2 regions of the Micromonospora sp. CNZ285 genome follow, and region 2 is predicted to be linked to the other one. Evidence: riboswitches for the same ligand, from Rfam matches in the RefSeq annotation. Region 2 holds a riboswitch; the other holds the start of a gene.
What was found. Region 2 has a riboswitch for ZMP and ZTP ahead of CLT75_RS09265 (glycine hydroxymethyltransferase). Riboswitches for the same ligand answer to the same signal wherever they lie in the genome.

Region 1: another riboswitch for ZMP and ZTP. It lies ahead of CLT75_RS07915 (tetrahydrofolate dehydrogenase/cyclohydrolase catalytic domain-containing protein); the one in region 2 lies ahead of CLT75_RS09265 (glycine hydroxymethyltransferase).

What each region holds. Positions count from the first base shown of each region.
Region 1 covers NZ_SPQD01000001.1:1,728,076-1,734,355, reverse strand. Annotated here, with positions in the region: gene CLT75_RS07940 (MarR family transcriptional regulator) at 1-367, shown strand, start outside; gene def (peptide deformylase) at 389-898, shown strand; gene CLT75_RS07930 (GNAT family N-acetyltransferase) at 878-1,681, opposite strand; gene CLT75_RS07925 (sulfite exporter TauE/SafE family protein) at 1,666-2,439, opposite strand; gene CLT75_RS07920 (endonuclease/exonuclease/phosphatase family protein) at 2,614-3,393, shown strand; gene CLT75_RS07915 (tetrahydrofolate dehydrogenase/cyclohydrolase catalytic domain-containing protein) at 3,397-4,263, opposite strand; ZMP/ZTP riboswitch at 4,277-4,351, opposite strand; gene CLT75_RS07910 (hypothetical protein) at 4,357-5,352, opposite strand; gene CLT75_RS07905 (beta family protein) at 5,475-6,280, shown strand, end outside.
Region 2 covers NZ_SPQD01000001.1:2,004,340-2,010,619, reverse strand. Annotated here, with positions in the region: gene CLT75_RS09275 (aminotransferase-like domain-containing protein) at 1-26, shown strand, start outside; gene CLT75_RS09270 (hypothetical protein) at 54-305, shown strand; gene CLT75_RS09265 (glycine hydroxymethyltransferase) at 372-1,808, opposite strand; ZMP/ZTP riboswitch at 1,827-1,916, opposite strand; gene CLT75_RS33100 (Rossmann-fold NAD(P)-binding domain-containing protein) at 2,021-2,290, shown strand; gene CLT75_RS33095 (Rossmann-fold NAD(P)-binding domain-containing protein) at 2,275-2,568, shown strand; gene CLT75_RS09255 (hemerythrin domain-containing protein) at 2,632-3,132, opposite strand; gene CLT75_RS09250 (S8 family serine peptidase) at 3,239-4,726, opposite strand; gene CLT75_RS09245 (NAD(P)H-hydrate dehydratase) at 4,875-5,738, opposite strand; gene CLT75_RS09240 (histidine phosphatase family protein) at 5,722-6,280, opposite strand, start outside.

The sequences.
Region 1 (6,280 bases), 280 kb from region 2:
CCGCGCGCTCGTCGCCGACGGGCCGCTGCCCATCCGCGACCTCGCCACCCGCGTCGGCGTCACCCACTCCGCCGCCAGCCAGACCGTCGCCCAGATGCGCCGCGCCGGCCTCGTCGACCTGCGCCCCGGCGCCGACGCCCGCCACCGCATCGTCACCCTCACCGACCGCGCCCGCGCCCTGCTGCCCGCCGTCGAAGCCGAATGGGCCGCCACCACCGCCGCCGTGCGCCACCTCGACACCGAACTGCCGGTGCCGCTCGCCGACGAGCTGTACGCCGTCCTCGACGCCCTGCGCCGCCGCCCCCTGCGCGACCGCATCGCCGGCACCGGCCTGCTCGACACCCCACCGGACACCGGAAACCGGTAAGCAACGGATAGCCTTCCGGGCATGACTATGCGCCCGATCCGGATCATCGGCGACCCCGTGCTGCGCACCCCCAGCGAACCCGTCACCAGCTTCGACGCCGAAACGCGCGCCCTCGTCACCGACCTGATGGACACGCTGCTCGGCGCGCCCGGCCGCGCCGGCGTCGCCGCACCCCAGATCGGCGTCAACACCCAGGTGTTCGTCTACGACGCCGACGGCCACCGCGGCCACATGATCAACCCCACGCTGGAGCTGTCCGACGAACTCCAGGACGACGAGGAGGGCTGCCTGTCCATCCCCGGCCTGTACTTCCCGACCCCCCGCGCGCTGCACGCCACCGCCCACGGCTACGACCAGCACGGCGAGCCGCTCACCGTCACCGGCAGCGGCTTCCTCGCCCGCGCCCTGCAACACGAGACCGACCACCTGCGCGGACGCCTCTACGTCGACACCCTGCGCGGCGACACCCGCCGCCGGGCCCTGCGCGAGATCCGCGCCGGCCGGTTCGACTCACCCAGCCGCGGCCGCTGACGTCAACGCGCACTCGGTGAACCCGGCCACCCGGGAGAACCCCAGCCGCTCGTACAGCCGCACCGCCGCCGCGTTGTCCGCCCGCACGTTCAACGTCACATGATCCACCGACGCGCGCAGCCGGGCGCACAACGCCGCCACCACACCCGCGCCCAGACCACGACCCCGCACGTCCGGATGCGTCGTCACATTCCCCAGCGCCGCCACCCGCCAGCGCGGCGAGAACACGTGCACCCCCGCCACCGCCACCAGCCGGCCGTTCTCCCGCACCCCCACGTACTGGCCCGTGTCCAGCATCCGCGGATCGAACCAGTTCCCCGGATACGCCACCGCGTACAACCCGGCCAGCTCCGCCGCGTCCGCCGGCCCCAACGGCTCACCCACCGCCGGCACCGCCGCCAGCCGCCCCGGATCCGTCAACGCCATCCGGTGATGCGCCGCCGCCTCCGACACCACGAACCAGCGGCCCACCGCCGCCTCCAGACCAGGGGACAGGTGCGCCCACATCCGCGCCGGCAACACCGGCGCCGCCTCCGCCAGCAACCCCGCCAGGTCCGGCACCCGATCCGGCGCCGCGAACGCCAGCAACGTCGGCAACTCGACCCCGTGATACAGCAACACCACCTGGTCGCCACGCCGGAACCACGACGTGTACGGCCAGAAGAAATCGTCCAGATCACCCAGCTGGTACGCGTGCAACACCGGATCCCGGCCCAGCAGACCCGCCAGCACCGCCCGGTCGTGCTCCGCCCGCACCGCCACCGCGATCAGCCCGCCATCCACTGGTCATAACCCAACCGGGCCACCAGCGCCAGCACCACCACCAGCAGCACCACCCGCACGAACCCGGCACCCCGCCGCAACGCCATCCGCGCGCCCACCGCCGCCCCCACCACGTTGCACACCGCCATCGCCGCACCCAACGCCCACCACACGTGCCCGGTCAACCCGAACACCACAAGCGCACCCAGATTCGTGCCCGCGTTGACCACCTTCGCCATCGCCGAGGCGTGCACGAAATCCGAACCCAGAATCGCCGTGAACGCCAACACCAGGAACGTCCCCGTACCCGGCCCGATCAACCCGTCGTACAGGGCGATGCCCAGACCGGCCACCGCCACCGCCACCACCACCCGCCGAGGGGTCCGCCGCTGCGGCGACGCCACCACCCCCAGCGACGGCCGCGCCAGCACGAACACCGCCACCGCCACCAGCACCACGAGCACCACCGGCCGGTACGCGCTACCCGGCACCGCACCCGCAAGCGCCGCACCCAGCCCCGCCGTCAGCACCGCCAACCCGGCCGCCGGACCCGCCACCGCCCAGTCCAGCTTCGTCCGCCGCGCATACGTCACCGCCGCCGTCGACGTACCGAAGATCGCCGCCAGCTTGTTCGTGCCCAACGCCGTCGCCACCGGCACACCCGGCGCCGCCACCAGCAACGCCGGCAACAACAACAGACCGCCGCCACCCACCACCGCGTCCACCCACCCGGCGAGAAGGGCAGCGGTCAGCAACGTCGTCAACGACAGGGCATCCACCGCCGCATTCTGCCCACGCCGCCACCAGCGACAAGGCCACCTGTGGCCAGCCTCACCGCCCCCGGCGACGCCGCAACCACATCCCGACCGACCCCACCGCCACGAACACCAGCATCGAACAGCACAGCAGTTTCAGCACCCGGCAAGACTCCCACGACGACGTAGGGTGTCCAGGTGCGCCTGGCCACCTTCAACCTGCTGCACGGCCGATCCCTCACCGACGGGCTCGTCGAACCCGACCGGCTCACCGCCGCCGTCACCGACCTCGACGCCGACGTCCTCGCCCTCCAGGAAGTCGACCGCGACCAGACCCGCAGCGGCAAACTCGACCTCACCGCCGTGGCCGCCCGCGCCCTGCACGCCGACCACCACCACTTCGCCGCCGCCGTCGTCGGCACCCCCGGCGAACAGTTCCGCCCCCTCACCCACGACGACGACGGCCACGGCGAACCCCTCTACGGCATCGGCCTGATCAGCCGCCACCCCGTCCGCTCCTGGCAGGTCACCCGCCTGCGCGCCGCACCCGTACGCTCACCCATCTACGCACCCGGCCCCGGCGGCGGACTCGTCCTGCTCCGCGACGAACCCCGCGTCGTGCTCGCCGCCGTCCTCGACACCCCCCACGGCCCCCTCACCGTCGCCGCCACCCACCTGTCCTTCGTCCCCGGCTGGAACGTCTGGCAACTACGCCGCGTCGTCCGCGTCCTGCGCACCCTGCCCGCACCCCGGATCCTGCTCGGCGACCTCAACCTGCCCGCCGGACCCGCCGCCGCGCTCACCCGCTGGCGGCCCCTCGCGAGACGCCCCACCTACCCGGCCGGGCAACCCCGCGTCCAACTCGACCACATCCTCGCCGACCGCCACGGCCTCGACCGGCTCCCACCCGTCACCGCCGTCCACACACCGCTGGCCACCATCTCCGACCACCGGCCCCTCGTCGTCGACCTCGGCTGACGCTCAGCCCAGCCCGCTCTGCCGCCGCGCCGCGTCCACCGCGTTACGGAACAACATCGCCACAGTCGTCGGACCCACCCCGCCCACACGCGGCGTGATCGCACCCGCCACCTCGGCACACGACTCGTCCACGTCCGGCAGCAACCGCCGCCCCTCGTACCGCACCCCACCACCGACCACCACCGCACCCGGACGCACATGCTCCGGCCGCACGATCCCCGGCACCCCAGCCGCCGCGATCAGGATCTCCGCCCGCCGCGTGTACCGCGGCCAGTCCGCCACCCCCGTGTGCACCACAGTCACCGCCGCGTTCGCCGTCGGCCGCTTCTGCGCCAGCAACATCGCCAACGGCCGGCCCAACGTCGCACCCCGGCCCAGGATCACCACCTCCCGGCCCGCCACCGGCACACCGTGAAACGCCAGCAACGCCTCGATCCCCGCCGGCGTACACGGCAACGGACCCGGCAACCCCAACGCCAGCCGGCCCATGTTCACCGGATGCATCCCGTCCACGTCCTTGTCCGGATCCAGCTCCGCCAACGCCCGGTCGTAGTCCAGATGACCCGGAATCGGATACTGCACCAGCACCCCGTGCACCGTCTTGTCCGCGTTGAAATCCGCCAGCACCGCGTGCAGATCCGCCTGCGACGCCGACGCCGCCAGATGCACGTGCGGCGACACGAAACCCAGCTCCGCCGCCTGCCGTTGCTTGATCCGGATATAACCCGCGCTCGCGTCGTCGTCACCCACCAGCACCGTCGCCAGCGCCGGCGTCACCCCCGCCGCACGCAGCTCCGCCACCGACGCGGCGACCTCCGACAACACCTGCTCCGCCACCGGCGCACCCGGCAACAACCGCGCAGAAGACATACGACACCTCGCCCGCGGAGGCCCAGGCGGTCGACCCCCGCGACGAGCTCCCCGATGGTTCACCCATCCCCGTGCCGCCAGTCGCGTTCCCCCTCAGCCTGCCACAACCTCCGCCGCCACCGCATCCACCACCACCTGCCACCCCGGCAACGCCGCCAGCACCGCGTCCGCCCGCCGCCGCCGATCCGCCGCCGACGCCACACCCAGATCCGCCAGCACCGCCCCGAACGCCTGCTCCCGCTCCGGCGCCACCTGGCCCAACACCACATGACAGCGCGCGTACGTCACCAGCACCCAGAACATCGCCTCCCGATGCCGCCCCGCCTCGATCAGCTCAGCCGCACCGTCGAACACCACCGGACGCCCCGCCGCACCCAGATCCGCCCCGAACGCGAACCCCTCCCGCGGCAACCGCGACGCCTCGTCGAACACCACCGCCAACCCGGCCAGATGCTCCCGCACCCGCGCCGCATCCACACCCACACCGCCACCGTCGAGCGTGTCCAGCAGGCCCGCGTACCGATCCGCGAACCCGAACCGCGACAACACCCGCTCCGCCCGCACGTACCGCCGCCGCACCGTCGGATCCGCCAACCCCGCCACCGCCGGCCACACCGCCAGCAACGACGTCGGAAACACCCACGCCAGCACCTGCTCCGCGGTCGGCGGTCCGGCGTCGACCGCCCGCAACCCGGCCTCGATCCGCCGCCGCACACCGGCGCACCGCACCCGCACCCACACCGGATCCGCGAACCCCGCCGCCACCCGCTCCCGCACCGCGGCCAGCCGCCCCGACGGATCCGCGATCACCCCATCGGTACGGAACATCGGCGCGAACACCCACGACCCCAGCACATCCTCCGGGCCGCCCAACTCCGCCCACGTGACAGTGCTGACCTCCAGCAACACCCCCCGGTGCACGAACTTGCCCACCTTCACACCGGGCTCCCGGCGTACCAGCAACACGTCCACGTCCGACCACGCCGGCAGCACCGCGTCGTCCGGCAACCCCACAGTCGACCCGCTGAAGAACGCCCCCTCGATCGACGGATCCGCGCGCATCCGCTCCCGCACCCACCCGACAGCCACCGACCGCGCCGCACCCACCCGCATCCGCCCGCCCCCAATCAATATGAACACGCATGGTTGTCGATCGGACACAGAACGTGGACCATCGACGTAAGTGACTGTCGTCGAAATCGTGTGGGGCGATGCGAATGACGGGATACCACCCGATCCTCAAGGGACGCCAAGCCGAACTCCAGGCCGTCAGCCACGTCCCCGACGAACTCGCACCACACATCCTCCCGATTTTCGACCTGCCACCCTCCAAGCACGGTCCGATCACTGACGCATGCACCTTCAGTCAACGCGCACAGGACAGCATCCCGCGTGACATGGTCATCGCCGTCGACGTGCGCCACCTCCCCGAGCCCACCACCGGCACCCGTCGGCCACTCCGGGACATCGCGGACGACCTGCATCCGTGGGGGATCCCCGCGCTGCCCGTCGCCCACCTGAACGACACCCCCGCACAACTGGCCGACGTCCGTTACTCCGCCGCGCCCTACGGTGGCGTTCTCCGGCTCACCGCCGACCACACCGAACCGGACGACACCGAAACCGACGCACGACTGAGCCACGTCCTATCCGCCACCGAACTGCAACCGGAGAACTGCACCCTCGTCATCGACGTCGCCGAGGTGGCATCCGACCGGCACCTCACGACAGCCGAACCCCTTGTCCGCAAACACCTCGTGTGGGCCGGACGCCACCCCTGGAAGGCGGTCGTCGTCGCCGCCGGAGCGATGCCCGCCACGATCTCCCACGTACCAGCCCACACTGCCATCCCGCTCCGCAGGCGGGACTTCGACCTCTGGCAGCGGCTCAAGGACCACGACATCCAGTTCGCCGACTACGGCGTCACTTACCCCGGCGCCGGCTCCGGACCCCGAGGGCCAGCACCCAACATCCGCTACACCCACCAGGACGCCTGGTGGACCTACCGTGCGCCGCG
Region 2 (6,280 bases):
GTTCCGCCACAGTGCGTGTTTCCTGACGCCGTTCGTCTGTTGATAATGGACGAATGGTTGCCTGGGAGTACGCGTTGCTCGTTCGTCGGTATCAGGGTCAGGGTCGCAATTTCCACGTCTCGTTCGTGTGGTACGGCCCGGACGGGTCACGCACCGACGTGACGGCGTACGGCGACACCGCGATCGCGCACCTCAACCGGGTCGGCCGGGAGGGATGGGAGCTGGTCTCCGCCGCCGAGGACGTGAACAACGTGCAGGGCAGCACCGAGGTCCACCGCTACCACCTGAAGCGCCCGCTGCGCTGACCCCTGAACCGCCGGCACCCCGGGAGACTCCTTCTCCCGGGGTGCCGCTTCGTGTCGGTCGGGTGCTCAGCCCAGGTCGACCGCCGGGTAGAGCGGGAACGGCGTGAGCAGGTCGGCGGCCTGCTTGCCGACCGACTCGGCGACGGCCGGGTCCAGCACGTACTTCGCCTTCGACGGTGCGCCGTCCGGGCCGGTGCCGGGCGTGGTCTGGCTGAGCACGGTGTGGATCAGCTCGGCGGTGGCGTCCATCTCGGCGGCGCCGAGGCCCCGGGTGGTCAGCGCCGGGGTGCCGATGCGGATGCCGGAGGTGTACCAGGCGCCGTTCGGGTCCTGCGGCACCGAGTTGCGGTTGGTGACGATGCCCGAGTCCAGCAGCGCCTGCTCGGCCTGCCGGCCGGTCAGGCCGTACCCGGACACGTCGATGAGCACCAGGTGGTTGTCGGTGCCGCCGGTGACCAGCGTCGCGCCCCGGCGCAGCAGCCCGTCGGCGAGCGCCTGCGCGTTGTCCACGATCCGCTGAGCGTAGTCGGCGAAGTCGGGGCGGCGCGCCTCGGCCAGCGCGACGGCCTTGGCGGCCATCACGTGCGGCAGCGGCCCGCCGAGCACCATCGGGCAGCCCCGGTCGACCTGGTCGGCCAGCTCCGGCCCGCAGAGCACCATGCCGCCGCGCGGGCCGCGCAGCGACTTGTGCGTGGTGGTGGTGACGATGTGGGCGTGCGGCACCGGGTCGAAGTCGCCGGTGAAGACCTTGCCGGCGACCAGCCCGGCGAAGTGGGCCATGTCGACCATGAAGGTGGCGCCGACCGAGTCGGCGATCTCCCGCATGATCCGGAAGTTGACCTTCCGCGGGTACGCGGAGTAGCCGGCGACCAGGATCAGCGGCTTGAACTCGCGGGCCGCCTCGGCCACCCGATCGTAGTCGATCAGGCCGGTGGCCGGGTCGGTGCCGTAGCTGCGCTGGTCGAACATCTTGCCGGAGATGTTCGGCCGGAAACCGTGCGTGAGGTGACCGCCGGCATCAAGCGACATGCCCAGCATCCGCTGGTCGCCCAGCTCACGGCGCAGCGCGAACCAGTCGGCCTCGGTGAGGTCGTTCACCTGCCGCGCCTGCGCCTTGCGCAGCGCGGGGGACTCGACCCGGTCGGCCAGGATCGCCCAGAACGCGACCAGGTTGGCGTCGATGCCCGAGTGCGGCTGCACGTACGCGTGGGACGCGCCGAACAGCTCCCGGGCGTGCTCGGCGGCGAGCGCCTCGACGGTGTCGACGTTCTGGCAGCCGGCGTAGAACCGGCGCCCGACCGTGCCCTCGGCGTACTTGTCGCTGAACCAGTTGCCCATCGCCAGCAGCGTCGCCGGGGACGCGTAGTTCTCGCTGGCGATGAGCTTGAGCGACTCGCGCTGGTCGGCCAGTTCCGCGGCGATGGCGTCGGCCACGCGCGGCTCGACGCCGCGGACGACCTCCAGCGCGCTGCGGAAGGCGGTGGACTCGGCGTTGCGCGACATGCGACCTCCAGGTGACGTGCGGAAGGCCCAGGCGCTCGGCATGCGTCCTCATGACGAGGCCGCTCCCCGATGGTGCTCCATCTCCACGCGCCAGTCACGGCCCGTGCCGATCCTACCGGCCCGGCCGGGACCTGCGGGGTTGGGCCGCCCGTCCCGGCGCACACCGTGGGGAGGCCGGCCACGACCCGGCCCGGGGGAGAGGAGGCACGACCATGACCACACCGAGCACCGGACGGCCGCTCGCCGTGGTGACCGGCGCGTCCAGCGGCATCGGGTACGAGCTGGCGGTCCAGTTCGTCGAGCACGGGTACGACGTGGTGGTCGCCGCCGAGGACGCGGCGATCGAACGCGCGGCCGGTGACCTGCGGCGCGACGGCGGCCCGGAGGTGTACCCGGTCCGGGTGGACCTGGCCACGCCCGAGGGCGTCACCCGGCTGGCCGGGGAGGTGACCGCCCTGGGCAGGGGGTGCGCAACGAGCTGAAGGACACCGGCGTCACGGTGACCTCGCCGATGCCGGGCCCGACCGACACCGGATTCTTCGGCCGGGCCGACATGACCGGCACCCGGGTGGGCCAGGGGCCCAAGGACGACCCCCGCACGGTGGCCGAGGGCGCGTTCGAGGCGCTGATGAAGGGGGAGCACAAGGTCGCCGCCGGCTCGCTGGTCAACAAGATCCAGGTGGCCGCCGGCAAGATCATTCCGGACCGGCTGAAGGCCGGGCAGCACCGGAGGATGGCCGAGCCCGGCTCGGGCGACTGAGCACCGACGCGAGCGGGACCGCCCCTGCACCGAGGGGCGGTCCCGCTCGCGTCGGTGCCGGTGTCAGGCGACCACGGCGTCGAGCGACTTCTTCAGCGCCTTCGGGGCGGTCGGCGTCTTCGGCGCCTTCGGGCGCAGGTCGAGCATCCGCCGGCCGATCTCCTGGAGCCGGTTACGGCCGAGCGCCTCGCGGACCTTCGGGAACCACTCCTGCTCCTCCTCCTCGATGTGGTGCAGCACGTTCTCGATCAGCACCGTCGTCTTGGCGTTGTACCGCTCGTCGCCGGCGTCCATCGTGAACAGCTCGAAGCAGAGCACGTCCGCGACGTGGTGCTCCTCGTACGACTCCAGGACGTCGTCCTCGACGTCGGGCACCAGCTTGCGGACCTCCGGGTACATCACCTCGTTCTCCAGGTAGGTGTGCACCGTGAGGGCTTCGAGGATCTGCCCGACGATCTTCCCGCGCTTGCTCGCCGGTCCCTCCTCGGCCTCCTGGAAGGCCTTGAACAGGCGGCGGATCTCCTTGTGGTCCTCCTTGAGCAGGACGATCGCATCGGTGGACACCGGTTACCTCCTAAGTCGGCTGACGGTGCCCCCCTACCCGGCGCCCCACCAGGACAAACAGACCGGGCCCGGCGTGCTCGCCGGGCCCGGTCCACGCGGATACCTGTTACTTCACCGCGTTGTACGCGTCCACGACGCCGGCGCCGTAGAACCCGTTACGGTTCCCGCCGGAGCAGGTCGCGTCGTACGCGTTCGGGCCCGCCGGGATCAGCGGCACCGGGTTGTAGACGCCCGACGGGCAGGACTTCGCGACCGCCGTGCGCTCCAGGAACGAGGCCAGCTGGCCCGGGCTCATGCCCGGGTGCGCGGACAGCGCCAGCGCCGCGACGCCGGTGGCGTGCGGGCCGGACATCGAGGTGCCCTGCTTGTAGCCCCACCCGTTGGTGCGGGTGACGGTGTTGAAGGTGGTGGACAGGATGCCGTCGGCGGACGTCGAGCGGGCGCCCTGCGTCCGGAACCGGGTGTCGCCACCCGGCGCGGTCACGTCGATCACGCCCTGGCCGTACGAGGAGTAGTAGCTCTTCTCCCCGGTCGGGCCGACGGCCGCGACGGTCACCACGCCCGGCGCCTCGGCCGGTAGGTCGAGGCAGGCGTTGGTGAGGTTCTCGCGCTCCTCCGGCGTGCCGTTGTTCGGGCTGCCGGTGTCGGTGATCTTGTGGGCCAGGTCGTAGTTCGAGTTACCTGCCGACGCGACGTGCAGCACGCCCTGGGACTGCGAGTAGCGCAGGGCCCGCTGCACGGCCTTCCACACCGGGCGCTGACGCGCGTCGTTGCGGCAGTTCAGCTCCCACGGGTCGATGTAGTAGCTGTTGTTGGTGAGCTGGAAGCCGTGCTCGGCGGCCCACATGAACCCGCAGACCGCGGCCTCCGGGAAGATGTAGCCGTCGTCGTTGACGACCTTGACGGCGGCGACCTTCACGCCCGGGGCGACACCGGTGACGCCGACGCCGTTCACGGCGGCGGCGATGGTGCCCGCCACGTGGGTGCCGTGGTCGCTCGTGGTGGGGTTCCACGCGGTCTCGGCGGTGTTCGGGACGCCGCCCACACAGGAGGCGCTCTTGTCCTTGGCGATCTGGGTCGCCAGGTCCGGGTGGCTGCTGGAGATGCCGCTGTCCAGCACACCCACCACGACCGACGGGCTGCCGCCGGTCACGGCGTGCGCCTGCGGGACGCGGATCTGGGGCATGTCCCACTGCAGGTTGTAGAGCGGCTCGGCGGTCGGGTCGCCGGTGGCCGCGGCGACGGCGGCGGCCGGCACCTCGACCGTCTCGCCCTCGTCCAGGGCGGTGCCCAGGCCGGCGGTGGAGGCGACCGACTCGACGCCGGCGCCCGCCACCCGGGTGGCGAAGTCCGGGGCGGACGAGCGCACGACCAGCACACCGATCTTGTCGTACGCGGCCACCACGGTGCCGTCGGCGGCCGCCACGCGGGCGGCGGCCTTGGCGGTGCTGTTGCCCTGCGGGGCGAGCACGATGTACGAGGTTTCCGGTCCGACGGCCGCGGCGGCCGGTGCCGTGCCGCCGACGAGGGCGAGCCCGGCGCCGAGCGTCACTGCCGACGCCGCGGCGAGTGTCTTGCGACGGAGGTTGTTCACACAGACTCCCAGGGGTTCGTGCGGGTGGACCGCACCCCTGAGCGGGCTGCGGTCCGGGCGGAGGCACGGCGAAGTACCGGCCTCGCCCGGACCAGCGCCACCGCCTCCCGGCGTGTTACACGTGGCGGGAGCCCGGTGAAGTGGATCGTCAGACGGTGGCGATCGTGTAGGGGATCTCGTCGAGCAGTTCCCGGGCGAGGAAGCCGATCCGCCCGTACCGGGGGACCAGCCGCTGCCCGCTCACCGCGTGCGCGAACGCCGCCCAGCAGGCCGCCTGCGCCGGGTCGGCGCCCCGGGAGAGCAGACCCGCGAGCAGCCCGGCCCGCACGTCACCGCTGCCCGAGGTGCCCAGCCCGGCGTCCCCGCTCTCCTCCCGCCAGGCCCGGCCGTCCGGCGTCGCGATGTGCCCGTACAGCGAGACGACCGCGTCGTACCGGCCGGCCAGTTCCACCGCCTCGGCGTCCAGGTCGTCGCCCGGATCGCGGCCCAGCAGGTGCCGCGCCTCGGTCAGGTTGGGGGTGAGCACCGCCTTGCGGCCGGACCCGGCCAGCAGGTCCGGCGCGTGGCTGAGCGCGCCGAGCGCGTACGCGTCGAGCACCAGTGCGGTCTCCCGGCCGGCCGCGTCCAGGACCAGGCGCAGCAGCTCCCCGGTGGCCTCGATGTCCGTGAGGCCGGGTCCGACCGCCACCACGTCGGCCTCGGTGACCAGGCCGCGGAGCAGGTCGCCCGGGTCGCCGCGGACCGCGCCGTCGCCGGTCTCCGGCAGGCCGATCACGAGCGCCTCCGGCACCTGGATGCTCAGCGAGGCGGCAGTCGACTCGGCCGCGGCGAGCTGGAGCACGCCGGCGCCGGCCCGCAGCGCTGCCACCCCGGCCAGCAGCACCGCGCCGGGGGTGAACCGGGAGCCGCCGACCACCAGCACGGTGCCGCGCGCCTCCTTGCCGCCGGTGGGCACCGGCAGCGCCCAGTCCCGCAGCAGCGCGGGGGTGATCACGTCAGACCGGCTCGGCATTGACCTCGTCCTCCCTGGTGGGCTTCGCCCCCTGCAGGTGCAGGTGGGTGACGTCGTTGAACACCTCCGGCACGAGCCGGCCGGCGTCGTCGGCGTGCCAGGCGGTGACCGAGCAGTTGGCGATCACGTGCTCGCGGGTCAGCGCCATCAGCTCCGCCTCGGTGAGCCCCTCCACCAGGTAGCGCAGCAGGAAGACCAGCGCGTCGTGGCCGAACAGCAGCACCCGGCCCCCCTCGTGGTCGCGGCGCAGGTCGCCGAGCAGCGCCCGCAGCCGCAGCGCCACGTCGGTCCAGGACTCGCCGCCGGGCGGGCGGTAGTAGAACTTGCCGAGCCGGGTACGCCGCTGCGCCTCCTCCGGGTAGCGCCGGGTCACGCCGTGGGCGGTGAGCCCGTCGAGGACGCCCAGCTCCCGGTCGCGCAGCCGCTCGTCGACGCTCGCCGGGATCCCGGTGCCGTCGAGCGCCAGCTCGGCCGTACGCACCGCACGCAGGTACGGCGACACCACCGCCACGTCCGGCCGCCTCGACTCCGGCAGCCCGGCC